3 regions of the Mongoliitalea sp. genome follow, and region 1 is predicted to be linked to each of the others. Evidence: riboswitches for the same ligand, from Rfam matches in the RefSeq annotation. Region 1 holds a riboswitch; each other region holds the start of a gene.
The links. Region 1 has a riboswitch for S-adenosylmethionine ahead of ACXIUD_RS02765 (homocysteine S-methyltransferase family protein). Riboswitches for the same ligand answer to the same signal wherever they lie in the genome.

Region 1 (3,277 bases):
ATGTTGGCTTTGCATTTACAGAAGAAGGTAGATTTCAGTTGATACACTACATGGCAGTAGGGGCCGGATATTTGAACTTTCAGATGTTACGTCCGGATGAACCTGCAACATTTAGTCAATTTATGGACAATCCTCGTCAAGGATATATTTTGCGAGATGGAAACGTACAGCAAAACAGTCTCAATATGACTGGATTTTTGACGGAGTTTGGATTTCAGATGGCGTATGATTTGCCTATCCCGGGACGGAGTGAAGCATTGGAATTGATTGCTAAATTTGGTTATTCTTTTTCACCGTTTGAAGATTCTTGGAAGTTGAATGGCATAAGTTTCAGCTCTATTCAAAGTGGAGCTTTCCTAAGGTTAGGAGCAGGTATCTCCATACCAGATCACAATTACTTTTACAAAGACGCTGATATTGGGGTTCATTTTTTTGGGAGCATGAATTTTACATCACCGACAGCATTAAATGAACGATTAGCTGAGAAAGGATACAATACCTTTTCAGGAAGGCCAAATAACTGGGGGTTGAAAATCATGGGATATAGTAAGGATTGGCTTTACGGTATTGATTTGTATAACCTTGGAATGAGTGGGCAGGCCTCTGAGCAGTTGGAGCATACGCTCAATTCTGTTCGATTATATGCTAATTTAGGGAAGAAATTTTTCGAGTTTAAAAATCTTGAGATGGGCGTACTTGGAGGTCTCGGATATGGGAATTTGAGATATACTTTGTATAATCCCAACAAGCCTGATTTTCCAGCCTTATTTGAAGAGCCCGATTTTGATGGCCGCCTAACAGGACGAGGTTTGATGGTCAAGCCTGAGGTTTATGTGGGCTATGGTCTTCCTCTTGCCTTGGGTAAATTCTTCAAAGTTTTCACAGCAGTACATGCAGGCTATGAACAGCCGCTGGGAGCTTACAGGTTAGGAGACTTGGGAATGGCATCTTACATGAGCAACCCGTATGTGCAAGTGAGTTTGGGTATTCGGCCTTAATCTTCAATTTCTACGATCAGTTCGATTTCTACTGCAAAGCCTAATGGAAGGGAGTTCATACCTACAGCCGACCTTGCGTGTTTTCCCTTTTCACCAAAAACTCCTACCATCAAATCAGAAAATCCATTGATCACTTGTGGATGTTGGGTAAAATCATCCTCACAATGAACCATTCCCAAGACTTTAACGATTTGTTTGACCTTATTGAGACTACCAAGTTCTGCTTTGAGCACTGCTAATTGTGCGATAGCTGTTAATCTTGCGGCTTCTTTGCCTTCGTCTATGCTCAGGTCTTTTCCAACTTTTCCAAGTATATATCCTCCTTCTGGAAGTTGTGGTCCTTTACCCGCCAAGAACAAGAGATTCCCCGAGCGGACTACATGGACATAATTGGCAATTGGATTGGAGATTTCGGGAAGCGCAATTCCTAATTCTTCAAGTCTTGCATCTGCATCCCAAGCAGTGATTTCTTGTTGTTGAAGTTCAGATCCATTGCTTGAGTGTTCCTTAACAGGCTGGCAAGCAAAAATGAGTAAAAGCAGAAGGGATCGATAATTCATACAGGTTTTTTTGTTTACAATTTACACAAGTTTCATCCTTGATTTTGATGTTTTTGATGATAAAGAGCGAATATTTTGCAAAAAAGCCCAATAATTCCACCTTTTGTCTGTAAATTTGAGCTTGCTTATCGAGAAAGACCGAGGGATGGGCCCTACGACGTCTTAGCAACCTGAATGCAAGGTGCTAATTCCCCTTCCGGAAATGCCGGAAAAAGATGAGCGGTTGATTCAACTTTTATCTTCCGGTTCTGCTCGTATAAGCTTTTTAATAACGATTATGAAAAATAGAACGGAACAATTAATAGCACTCGCACAGCAAAAAGTTTTAATTTTGGATGGAGCCATGGGCACCATGATTCAGCGGTATAAACTTTCAGAAGAAGACTTCAGGACTGCAGAGCTAGCCAATCACCCGAGACCTTTAAAAGGGAATAATGACTTACTGTCGCTTTCGCGTCCGGACATCATTAAGGCTATTCATGCTGCTTATTTTGAAGCGGGTGCTGACATTATTGAAACCAATACATTCTCGGGGACTTCTATTGCTCAGGAAGATTATGGATTGCAGCATTTGGCTTATGATATCAATTTCTTCTCAGCCAAAATTGCACGAGAAGTAGCAGATGAGTTTACGGCAAAAAACCCGGAAAGAACTAGATTTGTGGCGGGTGCTTTAGGCCCAACCAATCGGACTGCTTCAATTTCCCCCGATGTGAATGACCCTGGTTATAGAGCGATAAACTTTGATCAGTTAGTGGCTGCTTATGAAGAGCAAGTGAAAGGCTTGTTGGATGGAGGTGCTGATATTTTATTGGTTGAGACAATTTTTGATACTTTGAATGCTAAAGCAGCTCTTTTTGCTATACAAGAGGTTTTTGAACAAAGGAATATTCCTTTGAATCCAGAAGAAGGAGGTGTTCCTGTAATGATTTCAGGGACGATTACAGATGCATCTGGTAGAACCCTTTCAGGGCAAACCACAGAGGCTTTCTTGATCTCCGTTTCCCACGTACCGCTTTTCTCAGTAGGATTAAATTGCGCTTTGGGAGCTAAAGAGTTGAGGCCGTACTTGAAAGTTTTGGCTGAAAATGCGCCTTTCTTAGTGTCCGCTTATCCGAATGCAGGTTTGCCCAATGAATTTGGTCAATATGACCAAGGAGCCTCAGAGATGGCTGATCAAATAGAAGTTTTCTTAAAGGAAGGATATGTCAATATATTGGGCGGTTGTTGTGGTACCACACCTGACCATATTCGTGCAATTGCTGAAATTGCCGGGAAATATACCCCAAGAATTAAAGAATTTGAAGTGAGTAGCGATGAGTAAAATACGTCATAGTGAAGTGTTGAAGTTATCTGGTTTGGAGCCTTTGGTTTTCACTCCAGAAATCAATTTTGTCAATGTTGGAGAACGGACCAATGTGACAGGATCGAAAAAATTTGCACGATTGATCTTAAATGGTCAATACGATGAAGCACTCGATGTGGCTTTGGATCAGGTAAGGGGAGGAGCACAGGTCTTGGATGTGTGCATGGATGAAGGGATGTTGGATGGAGTGGCTGCCATGACAAGATTTTTGAATTTGATAGCTTCAGAACCAGAGATTAGCCGGATTCCAATCATGATAGACTCTTCCCGTTGGGAGATTATCGTGGCTGGATTGAAATGCGTGCAGGGTAAAAGCATCGTCAATTCCATCAGTTTGAAGAATGGGGAAGAGG
Region 2 (3,277 bases), on a different contig from region 1:
GAAGGGTAAAAATAAGGAAGGTTCGAAATTATTTGAACGGCAGTTTTTTGCCTTGCCTACAAAAGATCTAAGGTCAAATCCGGATATTACTTCTTCTAGAAAGGATTTTTATGGTGGGAGAGTACCAGTGGAATCTAACTTCATCATCGATGGCAAAGAAAAAAATCCCTGGTGGAAATTTCATCCTATAACGGAAAAAGTAATCTATGAGGATATTCCCTACAGAAATGTCACCTATGCAGTGAATGGTGGTCAATTGCTTATGCTTGAGCGAATGAACAATACTCTTTATCTCTTAAGCCAAACTACCGAACAAGTACATGCAAAGCAAATAAAGCTCGGGGTTGATACCAATAAATTTAGATTTTGGGAAGTGTTTTCTGATTTAAAATTTAAGCGGGATTATCTGTTGGTATGGAATATCCCTGAAAAACACTACGAAATTTGGGAACTGGACATTTCCCGTGCTAGCTATAAAGCTTTAGGAAAAACTCCCCATTACCCCTATCACATCGAAGATGGACATTACTTCGTCAAGTTAGAAACCGACAAACGGGTAGATATTTTGCGGTTACCCATATATTAGAAAGGTACACCTGTCAGGAGAAATATGCGCTGACAGGTGTATTTTTATGTGCTTAGAGCTTATCAAAAGCCTGCTGGAAATCTTCTTTGATATCATCGATATGCTCGATGCCCAAAGATACCCGAAGCATGGTTGGAGTGACTCCGGCAGCAGTTTGTTCTTCTTGACTTAGCTGTTGATGGGTGGTAGCGGATGGTTGGATAATCAAGGTTTTTGCATCGCCTACATTTGCTAAGTGAGAAACCAGTTTCAGTTCACTGATAAACTGACTGGTGCTTTCTTTATCGCCTTTCAACTCAAAACTCAACACCCCTCCAAAGCCATGCGTCAGGTATTTTTTACCAAATGCATGATGGGGAGAGGATGGGAGTCCGGGATAGTTTATTTTTTGGACTTTTGGATGGTTTTCCAGCCAAGTTGCCAAAGCCAAGGCATTTTCTACTGTTCGTTGCACACGCAGAGAAAGGGTTTCCAGTCCTTGAAGGAGCAGAAAAGAATTGAATGGACTTAATGCCGGGCCGAAGTCTCTCAATCCTTCTACCCTAGCTCTCATGGCAAAGGCTACATTGGGAAGTCCTAGAGGATTGTTTTCTCCGAATACCTCCCAAAAATTCAACCCATGATAGCCTTCTGAGGGTTCGGAAAACTGTGGAAATTTACCATTTCCCCAGTTGTAATTTCCTCCATCCACGATGATCCCTCCAATCGAAGTACCATGCCCTCCAATCCACTTGGTGGCAGAGGAGGTAACGATATTCGCTCCGTGTTTGATAGGCTGGCATAAATAGCCGCCTGCTCCAAACGTATTGTCCACTACTAAAGGCAGGTCATGTTTTTGAGCTAGTTTGGCAAAGGCTTCGAAGTCTGGAATATTGAACTCAGGATTTCCGATGGTTTCTAGGTAGATGGCTTTGGTATGTTCATCAATCAGCGGCTCGAAATCTTCTGCATTGTTACCTTTGGCGAATTTGGCTGTGATTCCAAGGCGTTTGAATGCCACTTTAAATTGATTGTAAGTACCACCGTAGAGGGAAGGGCTGGAGACAAAGTTTTCACCTGCTTGAAGAATATTGTTCAGGGCAAGGAATTGGGCTGCTTGTCCTGAGGAAGTGGCCACCGCTGCTACACCGCCTTCCAACGCTGCGATGCGTTGTTCGAAGACATCGGTGGTAGGGTTCATGATTCGGGTGTAGATATTCCCGAATTCTTTCAAAGCAAAGAGATTGGCCCCGTGTTCGGCTGAATTGAACACGTAGGAGGTGGTTTGGTAAATGGGAACTGCTCTGGAATTGGTTGCCTTGTCTGGGGTCTGTCCTGCATGCAGTTGCAGCGTTTCAAATCGATAAGCCATGGTTGATTCGTTTTAAGTATATGATAGTTAATTGAATATGCGAATAGAATTGCCAATGCTGATTAACCAATAGCCTGTACCGATTGATGACTCAGTATTCTTTGGTAGGGATACGAATAAAATTGGCTTGCAAGGAGTGTTTTTCATGTGGTTAAGAATTTATAGTTCCAAGGAATGCTTGGTGGGAATTGGCACCTTTTCGACGATTCGAATGGTTGCCAGAGGGTCAGGGAGCCCGTCTCTCGCCTCTTCTGTATAAATCCCAACACCTAAAAAGTGAAAGGATGATGCAAAGAAAGGGTTGACAAACATGAAAAGCAAGAAAAACCCTATAAAAATTATAGAGTTAACATGTTTTTTTTTGGAAGCGTGTTTTTTTTGGTTTAGTCCGAGGAAACTAGCTTTTGAAAGAACCTTTTATAGGAGCTGTTTTTATTTTCCTTCTTTATTTCTCACTTTTAACATTCAATCATTTCTACTCATGGAGCTACAGCTATCGACCCCGGCCTTGTTATTTTCTGCGATTACGCTCATGATGCTGGCTTTTACAAACCGCTTTTTGGCCATTGCTAATCTCATACGGGGATTGCACAAAAAGTACTTGGAAAATCCCGAACAGGAGATCATTATTGAGCAAATTCACAACCTCAAGCGCCGGTTGAGCATGATTAAATACATGCAATTGTGTGGGGTATTGAGTTTCTTGCTCTGTGTGATATGTATGTTTTTGATATTTACAGAAGCACAGGAAGCTGCCAACTACGTCTTCATCGGAAGTATGTTGGCCTTGCTGGTTTCCTTGGGCATTTCTTTGGTTGAAATCCTGATTTCCACCCAAGCGCTTAACCTTGAGATTCAGGACATGGAATCTTTGTTTCAAAAACGATCTTCAGGGTTTTGGTTTAAAAAAGATAAAAACGATGAATAAATTACTGATTGCAGGTCTGTTTTTGCTGGTATCTTGTAAGCAAGCGAGCACCACACAGGCGCAAGAATCCACCGATGAAAAGGGGCTAAAAACCATCGTATTAAGAAATTTGGAGGAGACGAAGGATTTTTATACTTGGTCTTCGGATAGGATTCCCATGGTCTCTGCCCATCGGGGAGGTCCTTATCCCGGATATCCTGAAAATTCCTTGCAGGCCTTCGAAAACACCTTGAAGCATACTCCATCCCTCATAGAATTTGATGTAGCCGTGACCAAGGACTCAGTATTGGTCTTAATGCATGACAATACCTTGGATAGGACGACCACTGGAAAAGGCCGTGTCATCGATCATACCTATCAAGAAATTCAAGAATTTTTCTTGGTAGACAAAGAAGGAACGGTTACCGACTTT
Region 3 (3,277 bases), on a different contig from region 1:
GAGTTTTGACAAAAAAATGCGGTCTTGCCCGAGAAAAATCTGTGATGGAAGAAGGCCTTCAGGCCATCAAAAACCTTCAAAAAGAATTTTATGTACGCTTAAAAATTCCAGGTTCTGCCAAGCAACTGAATATGGAATTGGAGAAAGCTGCACGGGTAGAGGACTATTTGGAGCTAGCGCAATTGATTTTCCATGATGCCTTGCAACGGGAGGAATCCTGCGGTGCACATTTCCGTGTAGAGCATCAGACTCCTGGAGGAGAGGCCAAGCGGGATGATGTGAATTTCCAATATGTCTCTGCTTGGGAATATGCAGATGGCCACTTCAAGCTTCATAAGGAAGACTTACAGTTTGAATTTATTAAACCACAAGAACGAACCTACGCCTGATTATGAAATTAACCTTAAAAATATGGAGACAGGCATCCAATCAATCCAAAGGAGGATTCGAGACCTATGAATTGAATGGGTTGCATCAAGAGATGTCTGTGCCGGAGATGTTGGATGTGTTAAACGAACAATTGATTTTGTCTGATAAAGAACCTGTTGCTTTTGATTCGGACTGTAGGGAAGGTATTTGTGGGCAATGTGGCTTTGTTATCAACGGTGATATTCACAGTCCTGAGAAGGGTGTGACTACCTGTCAAACTCATTTACGTAGTTTCAAAGATGGTGAAACATTAGTCATTGAGCCTTTTCGTGCAAAGGCCTTCCCCATCAAAAAAGACTTGTGCATAGACCGTAGAGCCTTTGACCGCATCATCATGGCGGGAGGCTACATCAGCGTCAATACAGGCCAAGCTCCTGAGGCCAATAGTACACGGATTTCTCATGAATTAGCAGAAGAAGCATTTGACTCCGCGGCATGCATTGGTTGCGGTGCTTGTGTGGCTATGTGTAAAAATGCCAGTGCCGCACTCTTTACAGGGGCAAAAATCAGTCATTTAGCTATGCTTCCTCAAGGAAGTATAGAAGCTGGTAAGCGCGTAAAATCAATGGTAGCTCAAATGGATGCAGAGGGTTTTGGATCCTGTACGATGACCAAAGCCTGCGAGGCAGTATGCCCCCAAGGAATTTCAGTTGCCAACATAGTACGGATGAATCAAGAGTACTGGAAAGCATGAACTAACATCTTTAACAAACAGCAATATCCAAAGCTCAAGTAGCTCAAATTCTTTGACCTGTTTTAAAAAATCACGAGAAATGGTTGGTAAATCCAACCAAGCATATTTTCTTTGCAGTATCCTTTCACTTTTTAGTGCTTGGATTTATACAGAAGAGGCGAGAGACAGGCTCTGAGACCCTCTGGCAACCATCCGTGTGGAAAGGTGCCAATTCCTGCCGATTGGAATATCTCCCTTCGGAACTATAAATTCAACAGTTATGACACGTACGGCTTATCAGCATTAACACATCTTATCAACTTGTGAACGACTCATGCGGTCGCTTCTTCACATGGCTTATTGCCAATTGCTTTCACCTTGTGTTACATCTCATTAGTTTACATTTCCCATGAATTTGATCAGCAGTTATTATACCATCGATATGAGTCAAGATACCTTCATCCATCATGAACCCTTCACACTAGAATCCGGAGAAATTTTACCTGAGTTTGAGTTGTCCTTTACCACCCTAGGCAATCTCAATGCCGCCAAAGACAATGTAATTTGGGTCATTCATGCCTTGACAGGTGATGCAAAGGTCTCTGATTGGTGGAATGGACTTATTGGCGAAGACCGATTCTATGATCCATCCAAGCATTTTATTGTATGTGCCAATTTACTAGGCTCCAGCTATGGCAGTACCTCTCCCTTGTCAGTAAACCCCATTAGTGGAGATTTTTATTATTATGACTTTCCGCAAGTCACACCACGAGACATGGCCAATTCGTTGGATTTGCTAAGGCAGCATTTGGAAATTGAAAGGATAGACACCATTATTGGCGGTTCTCTGGGAGGGCAGGTAGGCTTGGAATGGGCTTACCTACTTCAAGATCAGGTAAAACATAGCATCATCATTGCATCCAATGCCAAGGCTACTCCCTGGATACGAGGTTTCAATGAAACACAACGGATGGCTATAGCTGCTGATTGCACCTGGGGCGAACGGCAACCTGATGCAGGAAAAGACGGTTTGAAAGCCGCCCGAGCCATTGCTATGCTTTCTTACCGCCACCCCAAAGACTTCGAACTCAAACAAGAAGATACGGAAGAAAAACTGGACAATTATCGAATTTCATCCTACCTCCAGTACCAGGGACAAAAACTGGCCAAACGCTTTAACGCCTTTTCCTACTGGACGCTGAGCAAAGCCATGGATGCACATGACTTGGGAAGAAAACGTGGTAGCCTAGAAAAAGCTTTACAACAAATTCCCAGCAAAGTATTAACAATTGGGGTGGATACAGATATGCTTTTTTTGAAAGAAGAATCACAGTTGATAGCCAAGCATGTCCCTAAGGGCACCTATCGGGAAATCAGCTCCCATTTGGGGCATGATGCATTTCTGATAGAATACGAGCAACTAAGCTATATTCTAAGCAGTTTCTACTTAGAAGATACACTTTGATGTTTACTTGATAGCCAACAATTCAAATACCAAAACACCCTCCTCCATATCTGATCGGTTGGGATGTGTGGTACAAACCCATATCCCTTCCGAACTAGAGTAAGATAATTGAGGGTTATAGGCATTGATGGGAAATATAAACTCTCCGAGTTTGCTAAAATTAGCATCCGTAAGCACCAAACCCCATTTAGAAGGAACAAAGTCCATACCTGGTCCTTCCATCTCTGGGCGTTCGTCAAACTTTACAACTCTGGCCATCATATCAAGTTGCGGCAAATTGACCACATCCCAATACGCATCAGAATAATTCATTAACCACATAATTTCTTCCATATCTTCGAAGATATCCTTTGAAGAAGTGGGGGGACTAGATGAAAACTGACTAAAGGAAACTTCCTGTTGCTTTAATTCCCCGTCTTGGTACACCCAAATATCTTTGAAGTTATGATTGATGATGACAGCATTATTAAGCCCTTCAAATAAGGTTGGCATAATATTTTTATTCAGGTTAGTTCCTAAAAAATCGGCTGCATAGGTAGATAAAACACTGATTTCATTCGTATCCAAGTCCAAACGAAGCAAATTGGGCATCCCTTGAATTTCTTCTGGACTTAAGGTGTTCCAAGCAAATGTAAGCGGTGCTGCGGGAAAATAAACACTTGATTCTGTAGCAACAAAACTAAAATTCAATAGGGAAACATTCTGAGCAA

Region 2: it holds a riboswitch for S-adenosylmethionine, as region 1 does, so the genes downstream of both, ACXIUD_RS08890 (O-acetylhomoserine aminocarboxypropyltransferase/cysteine synthase family protein) here and ACXIUD_RS02765 (homocysteine S-methyltransferase family protein) in region 1, are expected to answer to the same signal.
Region 3: it holds a riboswitch for S-adenosylmethionine, as region 1 does, so the genes downstream of both, ACXIUD_RS12985 (homoserine O-acetyltransferase family protein) here and ACXIUD_RS02765 (homocysteine S-methyltransferase family protein) in region 1, are expected to answer to the same signal.

The regions. Positions count from the first base shown of each region.
Region 1 covers NZ_JBSZCK010000011.1:126,008-129,284, reverse strand. The annotation lists gene ACXIUD_RS02775 (hypothetical protein) at 1-998, shown strand, start outside; gene ACXIUD_RS02770 (RidA family protein) at 995-1,558, opposite strand; SAM riboswitch class I at 1,681-1,780, shown strand; gene ACXIUD_RS02765 (homocysteine S-methyltransferase family protein) at 1,836-2,882, shown strand; gene metH (methionine synthase) at 2,875-3,277, shown strand, end outside.
Region 2 covers NZ_JBSZCK010000024.1:254,255-257,531, reverse strand. The annotation lists gene ACXIUD_RS08895 (hypothetical protein) at 1-586, shown strand, start outside; gene ACXIUD_RS08890 (O-acetylhomoserine aminocarboxypropyltransferase/cysteine synthase family protein) at 639-1,937, opposite strand; SAM riboswitch class I at 2,094-2,199, opposite strand; gene ACXIUD_RS08885 (DUF2721 domain-containing protein) at 2,419-2,865, shown strand; gene ACXIUD_RS08880 (glycerophosphodiester phosphodiesterase family protein) at 2,858-3,277, shown strand, end outside.
Region 3 covers NZ_JBSZCK010000035.1:34,676-37,952, reverse strand. The annotation lists gene ACXIUD_RS12995 (fumarate reductase/succinate dehydrogenase flavoprotein subunit) at 1-389, shown strand, start outside; gene ACXIUD_RS12990 (succinate dehydrogenase/fumarate reductase iron-sulfur subunit) at 392-1,123, shown strand; SAM riboswitch class I at 1,265-1,374, shown strand; gene ACXIUD_RS12985 (homoserine O-acetyltransferase family protein) at 1,512-2,567, shown strand; gene ACXIUD_RS12980 (DUF4221 family protein) at 2,571-3,277, opposite strand, start outside.